2 regions of the Actinoplanes sp. NPDC051411 genome follow, and region 1 is predicted to be linked to the other one. Evidence: riboswitches for the same ligand, from Rfam matches in the RefSeq annotation. Region 1 holds a riboswitch; the other holds the start of a gene.
What was found. A riboswitch is a leader RNA that binds a small molecule or an ion and turns the genes downstream of it on or off. The one in region 1 is predicted to bind cyclic di-AMP.
Positions count from the first base shown of each region.

Region 2: linked by a shared signal. The riboswitch ahead of AB0M88_RS12700 (hypothetical protein) and the one ahead of AB0M88_RS31345 (NlpC/P60 family protein) in region 1 are both predicted to bind cyclic di-AMP.

Region 1 covers NZ_JBFBAD010000065.1:54,629-61,259, reverse strand. The annotation lists gene AB0M88_RS31365 (hypothetical protein) at 1-1,011, shown strand, start outside; gene AB0M88_RS31360 (VTT domain-containing protein) at 1,027-1,749, opposite strand; gene AB0M88_RS31355 (glutamine amidotransferase) at 1,795-2,505, opposite strand; gene AB0M88_RS31350 (MurT ligase domain-containing protein) at 2,495-3,715, opposite strand; cyclic di-AMP (ydaO/yuaA leader) riboswitch at 4,195-4,325, shown strand; gene AB0M88_RS31345 (NlpC/P60 family protein) at 4,332-5,141, shown strand; gene AB0M88_RS31340 (response regulator) at 5,193-6,631, opposite strand, start outside.
Region 2 covers NZ_JBFBAD010000018.1:29,688-36,318, reverse strand. The annotation lists gene AB0M88_RS12725 (GNAT family N-acetyltransferase) at 1-400, opposite strand, end outside; gene AB0M88_RS12720 (Atu4866 domain-containing protein) at 432-782, opposite strand; gene AB0M88_RS12715 (TetR/AcrR family transcriptional regulator) at 859-1,464, opposite strand; gene AB0M88_RS12710 (ABC transporter permease) at 1,669-2,565, shown strand; gene AB0M88_RS12705 (ABC transporter ATP-binding protein) at 2,558-3,331, shown strand; gene AB0M88_RS12700 (hypothetical protein) at 3,368-4,423, opposite strand; cyclic di-AMP (ydaO/yuaA leader) riboswitch at 4,427-4,565, opposite strand; cyclic di-AMP (ydaO/yuaA leader) riboswitch at 4,772-4,909, shown strand; gene AB0M88_RS12695 (hypothetical protein) at 4,915-5,961, shown strand; gene AB0M88_RS12690 (glycoside hydrolase family 65 protein) at 5,996-6,631, opposite strand, start outside.

The sequences.
Region 1 (6,631 bases):
GTGCTCGCGCTCGGCGCGTCCTATCCGTTCGTCCACGCCCGGCTGGTGCCCGAGGTCGCCGACGGCGGGCTGGTCGGCGGGCAACCGATCGGGCTCTGGGCGGACCGGCCCCAGCCGCCGAAGATCACCGACTACGGCTCCGCCGCCGAGGTCCCCGGAGCGAAAGGCGACGTCGCGGGACAACTGCGAACCGTCGGTGGCCGGAACGTGGTGGTTCCGGCCGGTGACCCGCCCCGGGGGTTCGGGCTCCCCCTTGGCGCGTCCATGGGGCCGGCCCCGATCCAGGGCGGTGGCCTCGCCGCCGTCGGCAGCGCTCCGGCGTCCGACGTCAGCGGCCTCTACGACCGGGCGGTCGTGGTGCTCGACCCCACCGGCCGCGCTGTGGCGTCGCACCGGGTCGCGGCCAAGGTCTGGGAGAGCACCGGCGAGTTCGCGCAGCGCCTGATGCCGATGACCGGCAACGCGACCACCCTGTTCTGGTGGGCGTTCCAGGACATGAAGGCCCCTCACGTCGTCCTCAACCGCTACGACATCCGCAGCGGCCGGTGGACCGTGCTGAGGCCGGCGGTCGGCCAGAAGGGCTTCGCTCTGCCGTACTACGGGATGCAGGCCACCGCGTCCCGGATCCTCAGCTGGCCGGCGGTGGGCGGCCCGACCTGTTCCGCCGACATCGAGGATGCCGGCACGGGGGAGCGGGTCGGCGTTCTCCGGCCGGTCGTCAGCAACTGCACCGACGCCTATTTCGCGCTCTCGCCGGACAACCGGAAGGCCGCCGTGCTGGTGACCTACCGAACCGTCAAGGACTGGTCGCAACGTGTGCTGATCATGGATGTGAGCACGGGAAAGACGCTCCGGGAGGTCGCCCTGCCGACGCTGCCGGCCGGCACCGACCGGAGCGAGCTGGCCACCGGCATCGACTGGCTGGGCAACGAGTGGGTCCGTTACGCCCGGGCCAGCTTCGTGCCCAGCGACCCGGCCCACGACCCGGTCATGCTACGGATCCGGCCGTAGGGAAGCCGTAGAGGATCAGGCGGCGACGGGGGCGGCCGGGCGGCGGGCCGACCGCTTCCAGCGCCAGACGATCGCCGTGGTGAGGGCGAAGCCGACGAGGGCCGGGGCCAGGGTCAGCGGGTTCATCTCGTGGGGCTTGGTGACCGCGGCGCCGATCACCGCGTACGAGATGGCCGACGGGATCGCCGCGAGTGTGGTGCCGAGCAGGTAGCGCTTGCGGCACACGCTGGTCGTGCCGTAGGCGTAGCCGACCAGGCCGTACGGTGCGAGGGGCAGCAGGCGCACCAGGAGCACCGCCGAGAGGCCGCGGCGGTCGAGCCAGCCGTCGAGGCGGGCGAGTTTGCTGCCCGACTTGGCCTTGAGCGCGCCGCGCCCGGCCCACCGGCCGGCGTAGTAGGTGGCGATCGCGGCGATCACGGCGGCGGCCAGGGCGGCCGCCGCGCCGGTTGCCGCGCCGAGCAGGGCGCCGCAGGCGATCGTGATGGCGGTGCGGGGGACCATGACCGACAGCAGCAGGCCGCCGACCACCGCGATGGCGACCGCGGCGCCGGTGCGGCCCAGCATCATGACGGCGTCACCGATCTCGCGGAGTGGCAGCACGGCCGCCGCGAACGCGAGGCCACCGACCACGACACCGAGAACGGCGAACCGGATCAGCCGGCGCTTCCATCCCATCGGCGAGCCCACCGAAGCGGGGGCGGTCGAGGGAAGCGAAGGCGCGATCAGGGTGTCCGTCATGCAGGCTTACCGCCCTAACTCATTGTCGGTCATGGTCTCTGCTTGTCAGGCGCTCGCCGCGGCGAGGCGTTCCCCGCGGAGCCGGTCGGCCCATGTGTCGTCAACGGGAGCAAGGCTATCCGCGCCGATCGCCCAGCGCAGTAGCAGATCGGCTATAGCTGGGTTGCGGGCGAGCGCCGGCCCGTGGGAATAGGTGCCCAGGATCTTGCCGTGCCATGCGCCTTCGGTCTGGTTGTCGTTGCCGATGCCGGCGGTGACCCGGGCCAGCGGGGAGACGCCCGGCCCCAGGTGGGTGCGGCCGCCGTGGTTTTCGAAGCCGGTGAGCGCGGGCAGCCCGAGCCGCGGGTCGATGTCGCCCCGCAGTTCGCCGACCGCGCGGGTCTCGCCCCGGTCGGAGTAGAGGTCGAGCAGACCGAGCCCCGGACATTTGGCGCCTTTGGCGAAGAAAGAATGGCCGAACAGCTGATAACCGGCACAGATCGCGAGGACCGCCGCGCCCTGGTTGACCGCCCGGTGCAGGCCGCCGTCGGCGATCAGCCGCTGGGAGGCGAGGGCCTGCGGGCCGTCCTCACCGCCGCCGATCAGGTAGATGTCGGCGCTCGACGGCATGGGCTGGTCCGACCGGATCTCGTACGCCTCGACCGGAATGCCCCGCATCTGGGCCCTTCGGGCGAGGATGAGCATGTTGCCCCGGTCACCGTAGGTCGAGAGCAGATCGGGGTAGATCCACACGATCCGCAGGGACTCAGTTGACACGGTCCAACTCCGATCGGATGTCCTGGAACGCCGTGTAGTTGGCGATCACCTCGAGGCGCCCGGGCGGGACACCCTGCAGCGCCTGGTCGAAACTGGTCACGTGCCGGAAGGGCACACCGTTGACCTCGAGCCGCACCGCGAGGTCGTACGCGCGGTCGCCGGTGATCAGCACCGGACGGTTGCGCAGCGGCGCGAAGTCGACGTCGTAGAGCCACGACGTGTCGAGTCCGTCGGGGTCGCGGGCGTTGATCGAGAGCAGGGTGGGCGCGATCTCGGCCATGTCGAACGCCTCGAGCCAGCTGGCCGGGTTTTTCGCCAGGAGCAGCCGGATGTTGCGCCCCTCACGGTCGACCTGGGCGTACCGCCCGGCGATCGAGGTGACGGTCGCGAGGTAAGGCAACGCCTTGAGCGGGTGGACGCCGAACTCGGCCACGACGGCCAGCGCGGTCGCCGCGTTGCCGATGTTGACCGTGCCGGGCAGCTGGAGCTTGACCAGGTGCCAGTCGCCGCGCGGGTCGACGACACCCTCCTCCTCGACCTGCCAGTGGGCGCGAGGACGGCGCAGCGGGCAGCCGGTGCACCACCAGTCTCCCTGGTGGCGCTCGATCGGGTGGCCGCTCTGCGGGCAGACGAAGGAGTCGTCGTGCCAGCGCTGGCCGGCACTGAACCACACCACGTAGGGGCTGCCGCTGGCCGCCCAGACCACCATCGGGTCGTCGGCGTTGGCCACGACCTTGACGTCCTGGTGGGCGGCGAGCGCGGTCTTCCACATCTGCGCCATCATCGCCACCTCCTTGGCCCGGTCGAGCTGGTCGCGGGAGAGGTTGAGCAGGGCCACCACCCGCGGGTTGGTCTCCTCGATCACCCGGGCCAGGTAGTGCTCGTCGACCTCGAGCACCGCGAACGGCGTCGAGCCGGCCTTGGCCAGGGCCGAGGTGTGCCCGGTCGGCATGTTGGCGCCGAACGAGTTCGTCGCGACCGGGCCGAGCACCTCCATCGCGGCGGCGGTCAGCCGGGTCGTCGTGGTCTTGCCGTTGGTGCCGGACACCAGCGCGATCGCCCGCCCGGTGGCCAGGTGCGTCAACAGTTCCGGATCGATCTTGAGACCGATCCAGCCGCCGATGACCGAGCCGTCGCCGCGGCCCGCGGCCCGGGAGAGCGCCGCCGCGGTCTTCGACACCGAGGTCGCGACCTTGGCGCGCAGGGGCAATTTCTGGTCCGTCACGCCAGCGAGGGTACCGGAATCAGAGGTTACGTCGAGTTGTCGGCGGGGCGGATGGGGTACGGAATCGACCTTCGCCGAACGGGTGACCGTGTTTCCGCCGGTAGAGGGATTTTCGACTCGAATAGACAATCCTGTATGGAGTAATTGTGTGTTCTGGTTCACGCCGAATTCTCAACAAGAAGTAGTCGGGCACCTACGGAATGTCGCGGCAAATGTTCCCGGTCGATGGCAAATTGGACAACGCCTCGATCAACGATTACGGAAAGTCACCAAATGGCGCCCGACGATCATCAAAAAATTCGGATAGGAAGGTTTCCGCCGGTGGGCATCCGCTCGCCGGTCGCGCCGCCCAGGCTCACGCCGAGCCCTGCCCCGGGTCGGACGACGCGACCTTTGCACGCACGACCACAAAGGCATACGGGGGCAGGGACGGGGGACCCACAGCTTCTCGAGAGAGACAGCCGGTCCGCTCCGCGCCACCCGCTCCGGTGGCGGGCAACGGAGCAACCTCGGGGTGAAGTCGCGGCAACGCGACCGGGCACACCTTCCCGCCCGAACCCGACAGCTAACCTCGCAGGCGTGCCGGAGGGATTCCCTTACCGTGCCTCAGCACACCCTGAGCCGGCCTCGACGGCTGTCCGTCGGCACCGGCACCGCCGCGCTGTCCCTTGGTCTCTGCCTCTGCGCGGGCCAGCTGATGACGACGACGGCGGCGAACGCCGCCACCCCCGTCGTCACTCAGGCCGCGGTCGCCAAGGTCACGCCCAAGGTCATCGACTCGGTCAACACCTCGACCGTCTCCCTGGGCTCCCGAGTTCGGCTGACCACCAAGGTCATCAACCCCAAGACCGGCAAGGTCGTCACGTCGGGCCGCGTACGCGTCCAGGCGTACCGGAACGGCAAGTGGAACAACTGGTCGTCCACGCCGATCGGCAAGAACGGCTACGCCACGCTCTACGCCAAGCCCGGGGTCAACGGCTACTTCCGCACCGAGTTCTACGGCAACAGCGGCCTCAACGCCGGCTACGCCAAGCGGCTCTACGTGAAGGTGCAGGTCAACAAGGGGGCCAAGGTCCTCGCGGAGGCCAAGAAGCACACGGGCGCGCTCTACAAGTTCGCCGCGGCCGGGCCCAAGCGCTTCGACTGCTCCGGATTCACCATGTACGTCTACAAGAAGGCAGTGGGCAAGAAGCTGCCGCACAAGGCGAACTCGCAGCAGCACTACGGCAAGGCCGTCAGCAAGGGCAGCAAGAAGGTCGGCGACCTGATCGTCTTCCGCTCGGGCTCGTACGGCTACCACGCCGCGATCTACGCCGGCAACGGCTACATGTACGACTCCCCGCACACGGGAGCCCGCGTCGGCAAGCACAAGATCTACGGCAGCAACTACGTCGTACGCCGCATGGCCTGACACGCGGGAAAAGATGATGAGAGAGGCGTGAGCGGTTCGCTCACGCCTCTTTCATGTACGCGGCGGCTGCGGCCCGCACAGCGTACGGATCGCGCCCAGCAGAGTGGACCGGGTGAACGGCTTCTCGATCAGCATGCTGTTCTCGTCGAGCGTCAGCTGCGGCCCGAGCGACGCCGCCGTGTAGCCCGACATGTAGAGCACCGGCAGATCCGGGTGGTGCGTACGCAGCGCCGACGCCAGCTCCGGCCCGGTCATCGTCGGCATCACCACGTCGGTGATCAGCAGGTCCGGATGCGCCCCGGCCGCCACCTGGGTGACCGCCGTCAGCGCGTCGGTCGCCACCGTGATCACGTAACCGGCCGGCTCGATCAGCCGCTGCACCAGCTGGGCGACCTCGGGCTGGTCCTCGACGATCAGGACCCGGCCGATCACCGCGGGGGCGCCCTGCCGCTCGCCGGCCGCCGCCGTGCGTTCCTCGGCCGCCGGGAGATAGAGGTGCACGGTCGTGCCGATCCGGGGCTGTGACTCCAGCTCGATGTGGCCGCCGATGCCCTGCACGATGCCGGCCGTGGTGGCCAGGCCGAGCCCGGCCGCGGTCGGGCGAGTGGTGAAGAACGGTTCGAGCGCCCGCTGCCGCACCTCGTCGCTCATGCCGCTGCCGGTGTCGGTGATGACCAGGTGGACGACCCGGCCGGCCGGTGCCCCCTGGGGTGGCGCGCCGGCCTCGTGCACCTCGTTGGTCGCCGCCACCCGCACCATGCCGCCGTGCAGCATCGCGTCGCGGGCGTTCGCCGCCACGTTGACCAGCGCCTGCTCCAGAGGCCCGCGCTCGGCCCGAACCGGCCACACGTCGGCTCCGAACGCCAGGTCGAGGCCGATGTGCTCGCCGAGCGTACGGGAAAACAGCGATTGGACGTCGGTGAGTAGGTCGGGAATCGGGATGATCTCCGGCCGGTTGCCGTCGCTGCGGCCGAAGGCCAGCAGCTGGTGCGTGAGGGTCCGCCCGGTCGAGACGGCCTCCATGATGTCTCTGGCCAGCTGATGATGCTGTTCGTTCTCGGGGGTCGTCGTGAGGATCATGTCGGCCGAGCCGGCGACGACGGTGAGCAGGTTGTTGAAGTCGTGCGAGATGCCGCCGATCAGCTGGCCCAGGCTGTCGAGCCGGCGCAGGTGGTCGAGCTGGCGCTTGAGGCCGCGGGCGTCGATGTGGTCGGTGGTGTCGGTGATCATGCAGACCACGCCGTTGAACCGGCCGTGGTCGTCCATCAGCGGCATCATGCTCATCCGCACGCTGCGCCGGGAGCCGTCGGCCCGCATGAGCCGGGTCGCGCCGACCGTCGAGCGGCCGGCCTGGCACTCGTTGAGCCGCCGGGCGAGCTCCTTCTGTCCCTGGTCGTCGAGGAAGCCGCGCAGCGAGACCCCGACCAGCTGGGCCCGGGGGAGGCCGAGGACGACGCCGATCGGCTCGTTGGCGTACGTCGCGACGCCGT
Region 2 (6,631 bases), on a different contig from region 1:
CGGGCCGGTCGGCCTGGTCCGGATGGTCCGGCCCGTAGGCCGCGCTGAGCGCCGCCGCCAGCTCGTCGTCCCAGTCGTGCGGCACGATCGACCAGCCGCCGGCCACCGGCGCCTCGGGAATCGGCTCGCCGAACCCGCGGTGCATGTCGGTGGCCGCCCGCACGAGCGTGCAGCCGGCGCCGATCAACGCCCGGGCCGCCTCTTCGTCGTTGCTTCTGATCCGGCGTCCGGCCAGCTCCCGGACCCCGGCTCGCGCCGCGCGATCGGCCGGCACTCCCGGACTGGGCCGGAACATCAGGGCAACCCGCTCGCCGCCCTCGTCCCGCCACCCGAACCGCGCCACCGGCACCCCGTGGCCGTCGCTCAGCACCGCCCCGCCGGCGTCCTCACTGATCGGCATGCGCCGCACATTAGCGGCATTGGTCTCTAGGCTAGGCGCGGCCGAGGCGGTGGCCGGCCATCTCGAGCTCGCCGTCGTAGAGGACCACCGGCGTACGGAGGCCGGTGTCGTCGCGGAGGGTCATCGTGGTGCCGTCGACGCGATAGGTGCCGTGAGCCGCGCGTTTGCGGCCGGCGACCGCTCCCGCGTACGTCCCGTCGGTTTTGATCTCCAGGCGCACGGCGCCGTCGGCGCTGCGCCATCGCCCGACCAGCGCCTTGCTCGCGACCGGCGCCGGCTGGTGGCCGGGCGGCGCGGTGGCCTCCGATCCGTCGGTGCCCATCGCCAGGGCGAGCAGCGACGAGGTTCCCAGGACGGTGGTGTCGACGCGAAAGATACGCATGCCGGGCTCCGAGGGGTCGCGGGTCGTGGCCCTACTTTCGGTAAGGGAAGGGGGAGCTGCAGATCTTTCGGTGGTGCTAGTCGGTTGGCGAGGCGCGCAGCGCGCCGATCACCGCGGCCTGGAGCCTCTCCAGGTAGCCGTCGGGCAGCGGGGTGCGCGCGACCGCCAGGCGCCAGTAGAGCGGGCCCAGCATCAGGTCGACGGCGACCTCCGGATCGGTGCCCTCGGGCAGCTCACCGCGCCGCACCGCCTGGCCGACCAGCTTTTCGCCGACCGCCTGCTGGTGGGTGCGCAGCGCCTTTTGGAGGGTTTCGGCGATCTGCGGGTTTCGTGCCGCCTCGGCCATCAGGTCGGGAATGATCTGCGAAGCGATCCGGTGCTGGAGCGCACGGCTTACGATCATCGTCAGCAGCTCGAGGTCGTCGGCGAAACTGCCGGTGTCGGGCAGCGGGACGGCGCGGCCGGCCACGTCGGAGACGATTTCGAGCACCATCTCGAGCTTGTTGCTCCACCGGCGGTAGATCGCGGTCTTCCCGACCCCGGCCCGGCGCGCGACCGCCTCGATGGACAGTCGGCCGTAGCCCACCTCGGCCAGCTCGTTCATCACGGCGTTTCGGATCGCCGCGGTGATGTCTCCTCGGAGCACCGCCGCGCCGGCGGGTGCACGCTTCCCTGTCGCCACACGATCACTATACGCCAGGACGTAACGGTTGCGTTCCGCCGTTCGGTCGGTTAGCCTTCGGCACGTCGATACGCCTGCGTTTCATCGGCAGGGCACCGCGATCGGCTGTCATGCTGCTTCGGCTGTCATGCTGCTCTAGTGTTCCCGCGACGAAAGCCTGGGTCCGACACCCCCATCGGTCCGACGAGATCGGAGCACCACCCCATGTCTCAGACGGCGGTCGCCGATTCCGAAACCGGGTTGCCGCTCAAAGAGCTAGCCCGGCGGAACGGTCTGAGCTCGGCCGGCCGGATGCCGAGCGTCTTCGAGTACGCGAAGCAGGTCTGGTCGTACCGTCATTTCATCGCCGCGTTCGCCCGTGCGAGGACGATCGCCACCCTCGGCGAGACGCGCCTCGGAATGATCTGGCAGGTCCTGACCCCGGTCTTCAACGCCGGCGTCTACTACGTGATCTTCGGCGTCATCATCAATACGCGGCGCAGCCAGTCGAACTTCATCACCTACCTGTGCATCGGCGTCTTCCTGTTCGGCTTCACCCAGACGGTGGTGCAGAACGGCGTGATGGCGATCACCGGCAACCTGGGCCTGATCCGGGCACTGCACTTCCCCCGGGCGAGCCTGCCCGTCGCGGTCACCCTGATCGAGATCCGCAACATGGTCGCGTCGCTCAGCGTCCTGCTCGCCATCGTCCTGATCAGCGGCGAGCCGATCCGGTGGCAGTGGCTGCTGATGTTGCCGCTGTTCGCCCTGCAGTCGCTGTTCAACGCCGGCCTGGCGCTGTTCGTCGCCCGGCTGGGCACCAAGGTGCACGACATCCGGCAGCTGATTCCGTTCATCATGCGGTTCTGGCTGTACGGCTCGGCCGTGATCTACCCGGTCACCAACTTCACCCACCGGTTCCACGACTGGAAGATCTGGGTCATCAAGGCCAACCCCCTGCTGGTCTTCATCGAGCTGGGCCGGCACGCCCTGATGAAGGACGTCGAGCTGGTCGGGCCGCCGGTCGAGTTGTGGATCGAAGCGATCGCCTGGACCGTGCTGGTCGTCGTCGTCGGCTACCTGTACTTCCGGCGCGGAGAGAAGGGCTACGGACGTGGCTGACAAGCGCATCCCCACCGTCATCTCGGACGACGCGCACATCGTCTACCGCATCCACGGCGCCTCGGCGGCCGGTGCCAACAGCCCGCTGGCCAGCTTCAAGCGCATCATCACCAAGAAGGACGCGGCGTCGGTCCGCGAGGTGCACGCGGTCAAGGGTGTGAGCTTCGTGGCCTACCGCGGCGAGGCGGTCGGCCTGATCGGCAGCAACGGCTCCGGCAAGTCGACGCTGCTGCGGGCGATCGCCGGCCTGCTGCCGGTCGAGCGCGGCGGCGGCATCTACGCGGCCGGCCAGCCGTCCCTGCTGGGCGTGAACGCGGCCCTGATGAACGACCTGTCCGGCGAGAAGAACGTCGAGCTGGGCTGCCTCGCCATGGGCATGAGCCCGGCCGAGGTCAAGGAGCGCACCGCCGACATCATCGAGTTCTCCGGCATCAACGAGCGGGGCGACTTCAGCTCGCTGCCGATGAAGACGTACTCGTCCGGCATGGCGGCCCGGCTCCGCTTCTCGATCGCCGCGGCCAAGAAGCACGACGTGCTGCTGATCGACGAGGCGCTGGCGACCGGTGACGCGAAGTTCCGCAAGCGGAGCGAGGCGCGGGTGCGCGAGCTGCGCCAGGAGGCCGGCACGGTCTTCCTGGTCAGCCACAGCGAGCAGTCGATCCGCGACACCTGCGAGCGGACCATCTGGCTCGAGTCGGGCGTGATCCGGGCCGACGGCCCGACCGAGGAGATCCTCCGGATGTACGAGGAGTTCAGCAACAAGTGAGCGAAAGGCCGGCCCCGGCGGGCCGGCCTTCTTCGTTCATCTCACCGAGAGATGTACGTGGTTCTCGTGCTCGCTCGACGGGTCGCCGTTCCCCTTCGTGTACGCCTTCCAGCCACTACTAGGCAGCCAGATGCGCCGGAACCAGATCACGTAGAGGACGCCCAGCTCGTCCGAGTTGTTGATGAAGTAGTTGGCCAGCCGGTTGCCGTAGTCCTTGCTGGACCCCGTCGCGACCCCGCCGAAGCCGCCCTTGTCGGCCGCGAAGTCGCACGCCCGGCCCTTCGGGTGCTCGCCGCTGTCCTGGTGCCGGAAGCAGGCCACGTAGTGCGTGAACCCGTCCGACTTGGCCTGCTGCAGGGCGTGCAGCATGCGCGCCGTGATGCAGCCGTCGGTGGTCGGGTCGTTGACCGTGCAGCCCTCGGGTGACAGCGACCCGTCCCCGTTCCGCTTGACCGGGGTCGCTTTGGCACTGCCGCCTCCGTCACCCGGCTGCGGGGCGTTCTGCCCGGCGTCGGCCGTCTTGAGCGCCGCCTCGGCCTGCGCCTTGCGGGCCGCCATCACGGCCACCTGCTTCTGCTGGTCGCGTACGGTCGCATCGATCGCCGCCTTGGCGGCGGCCTGGGTCTGCCGGGCGGTCCGCAGGTCGTCCATCGCCTTCTGCTGGCGGGCGGCCACGGTCTGCAGGACCTCGGCCCGGTCGAGGAACCCGGCCGAGGAGTCGGAGGTGAGCAGCGCGCTCATCGGCCCGAGCCGGCCGGCTCGGTACGACTCCTGGACGACCTGGTCGAACGCGGCCTGCCGGGGCGCCATCTGAGCGTCGATCCGCTGGAGCTGGGTGGCCAGGTCGGTCTGCTTCTTCTTGGATCCGGCCAGTTTGTCCTTGGCGTCGAGGTAGCCGCGGGAGGCCGCGTCGAGCTGCTGGGTCAGCGACTTCGAGCCGCCCTCGCCGTCGTCGCCGGACGATCCGGGAGCGGCCCGGGCGGGCGAGGCCAGTCCGGCCGCCGCGACCAGCGCGACCAGCACCGCGGCCCCAGCCTTCTGCAGCACAGTTCTTCGCAGCACAGTTTTCTGCCGCACAGTTTTCTGCCACACAGGGCATTCCTTCCATAGCGCCGGCCGGGTTAGCTGACGGGTTCGGGACGGAAGAAATCCCTACCGCGGCGAAGCGGATTCACCCCAGGATGGAACGTGGTTCCCCGGCTCACCCTGGCGGGTGATTAGGCGGTGGCCCCGATAAGGGACCGCGGCCGACCATACCGGAAGGTATCGATTGATCGACAGTTTTGATACGCAGAGCTATTCGACAATCACGCATGGTCGAACGATTACTTTTCGTCGCCATCCGGTAACTGGTTTTATGCTTTTCGAAGGCTGAAGCATTCTCGCTGCTCGGGTAAACTTCCGGCCGGATCTGCGACACGGCCCCACCCCCGAGGCACCGGCAGACCACCGCCCAATCGCCCGCCAGGGCGAGCCGGGGACCCAAGTTCGTTGGGGTGCATCCGCTTACAAGAGCGGTAGGGATCGCTTCCATCCTGAACCCGTCAGCTAACTCGGTAGGCGGTCCATCCGGAAGGACTTGCATGACCGTCAGACGCCGCCGGTGGCTGCATATCGCGCTGGCGCCGCTAGTCGTGGCTGCCACGCTGACCGCTGTAACGGCCCCCGCGCAGGCCGCGCCCGGCTCCGGCTCCTCGTCGTCGTCGTCGACCGCTCCGGACGAGAAGGGCGGCGACGAGCTCTCCGACAACTCGACGCTCAACGACGTCCTGGAGAGCACCAACCGGAAGTACGTGCAGGCCAAGGCCCAGGTCGCCACGTCGACCACGCAGCAGAAGGCGCTGGCCACCCAGATCAAGGACGCCGAGGCCAAGCGCGACGCCCTCACCCCCGAGGTCGCGTCGATCGCCGCCGAGCAATACGAAACCGGCCGCCTCAGCGCGTCCCGCTTCCTGCTCGGCGCCGACGACTCGGACGACTTCCTCTCCAAGGCGGTCTCGCTCGAGGAGATCAACGCGCTGCACGACCGGAAACTGCACGACCTCGACCAGGCGATCGACGCGGTCAACGCCAAGAAGGCGGCCCTCGACGCCGAGGTCAAGGCGCAGCAGACCAACCTGCTGGCGATGAAGAAGCAGAAGGAGTCGGCCGACAAGGCGCTCGCGCTGCTCGGCGGCGAGAGCCTGACCGGCGGCTTCGTGGTCGCCAAGTCACCGGTCGCCGCGCCCGCCCCGCGCAACGCCCAGGGCGGCTTCTCGCCCGAAGCGTGCACTGTGGACGACCCGACCACCAACGGCTGCATCACGCCGCGCATGCTCCACCTCTACAAGGAGGTGAAGAAGGCGGGCTTCAATCGGTTCGTCGGCTGCCATCGCGACGGCGGGCCGTTCGAGCATCCCAAGGGCCGGGCCTGCGACTGGTCATTGCAGAAGAGCGGCTTCTCGGTCGCGCACAACGCCGACATGAAGAATTACGGCAACAACGTGATGGCGTTCCTGGTGCGCAACGCCGACCGCCTCGGCATCTACTACGTGATCTGGTATGCGCAGATCTGGTTCCCGGCGACCGGCTGGCACGCCTATCACGGTGTGAGCAATCACAAGGACCACGTACACGTGTCCGTGCTTTAGCAAAAGGGCCCCGCATTCGCGGGGCCCTTTCCACTCAGTTCGTGCTGCTGGTGGCCCGGCGTACCGGAGCCCGGCCGTGCGGCTGGGTCGGCGCCGGTCCGACCGGCGGGGCCGGGGGAATCGGCACCGAGACCGGCTTGACCTGGGTCACCTCGATCTCCTTGCCGTGGTGGACCAGCGTCAGCCGGGCCGCCCCGCCGCCGTTGCGCAGCGAATAGGTGACCTCGTCGGCGGAGACGTCGACCCGCAACCGCAGCCCGTGCCAGAGCATCGAGAACTCGAGATTGGTGATGCGGCTGGGCAGCCGGGGCGCGAACGACAGCTGGCCGTTGAAGTCACGCATGCCGCCGAGGCCGGCGATCAGCGAGATCCAGGTGCCGGCCAGCGACGCGACGTGCACGCCGTCCCGGGCGTTCTGGTGCAGGTCGTGCAGGTCCATCAGGGCGGCCTCGCCCAGATAGTCGTGCGCCAGCTCGAGGTGACCGACCTCGGCCGCCAGCACCGCCTGGACGCAGGCCGAGAGCGAGGAGTCCCGCACCGTGCGCGCGTCGTAGTAGGCGAAGTTGCGCGCCTTCTCCTCCGGCGTGAACGCGTCGCCCCGGATGTACATCGCCATGACCAGGTCGGCCTGCTTGACCACCTGCTTGCGGTACAGGTCGAAGTACGGGTA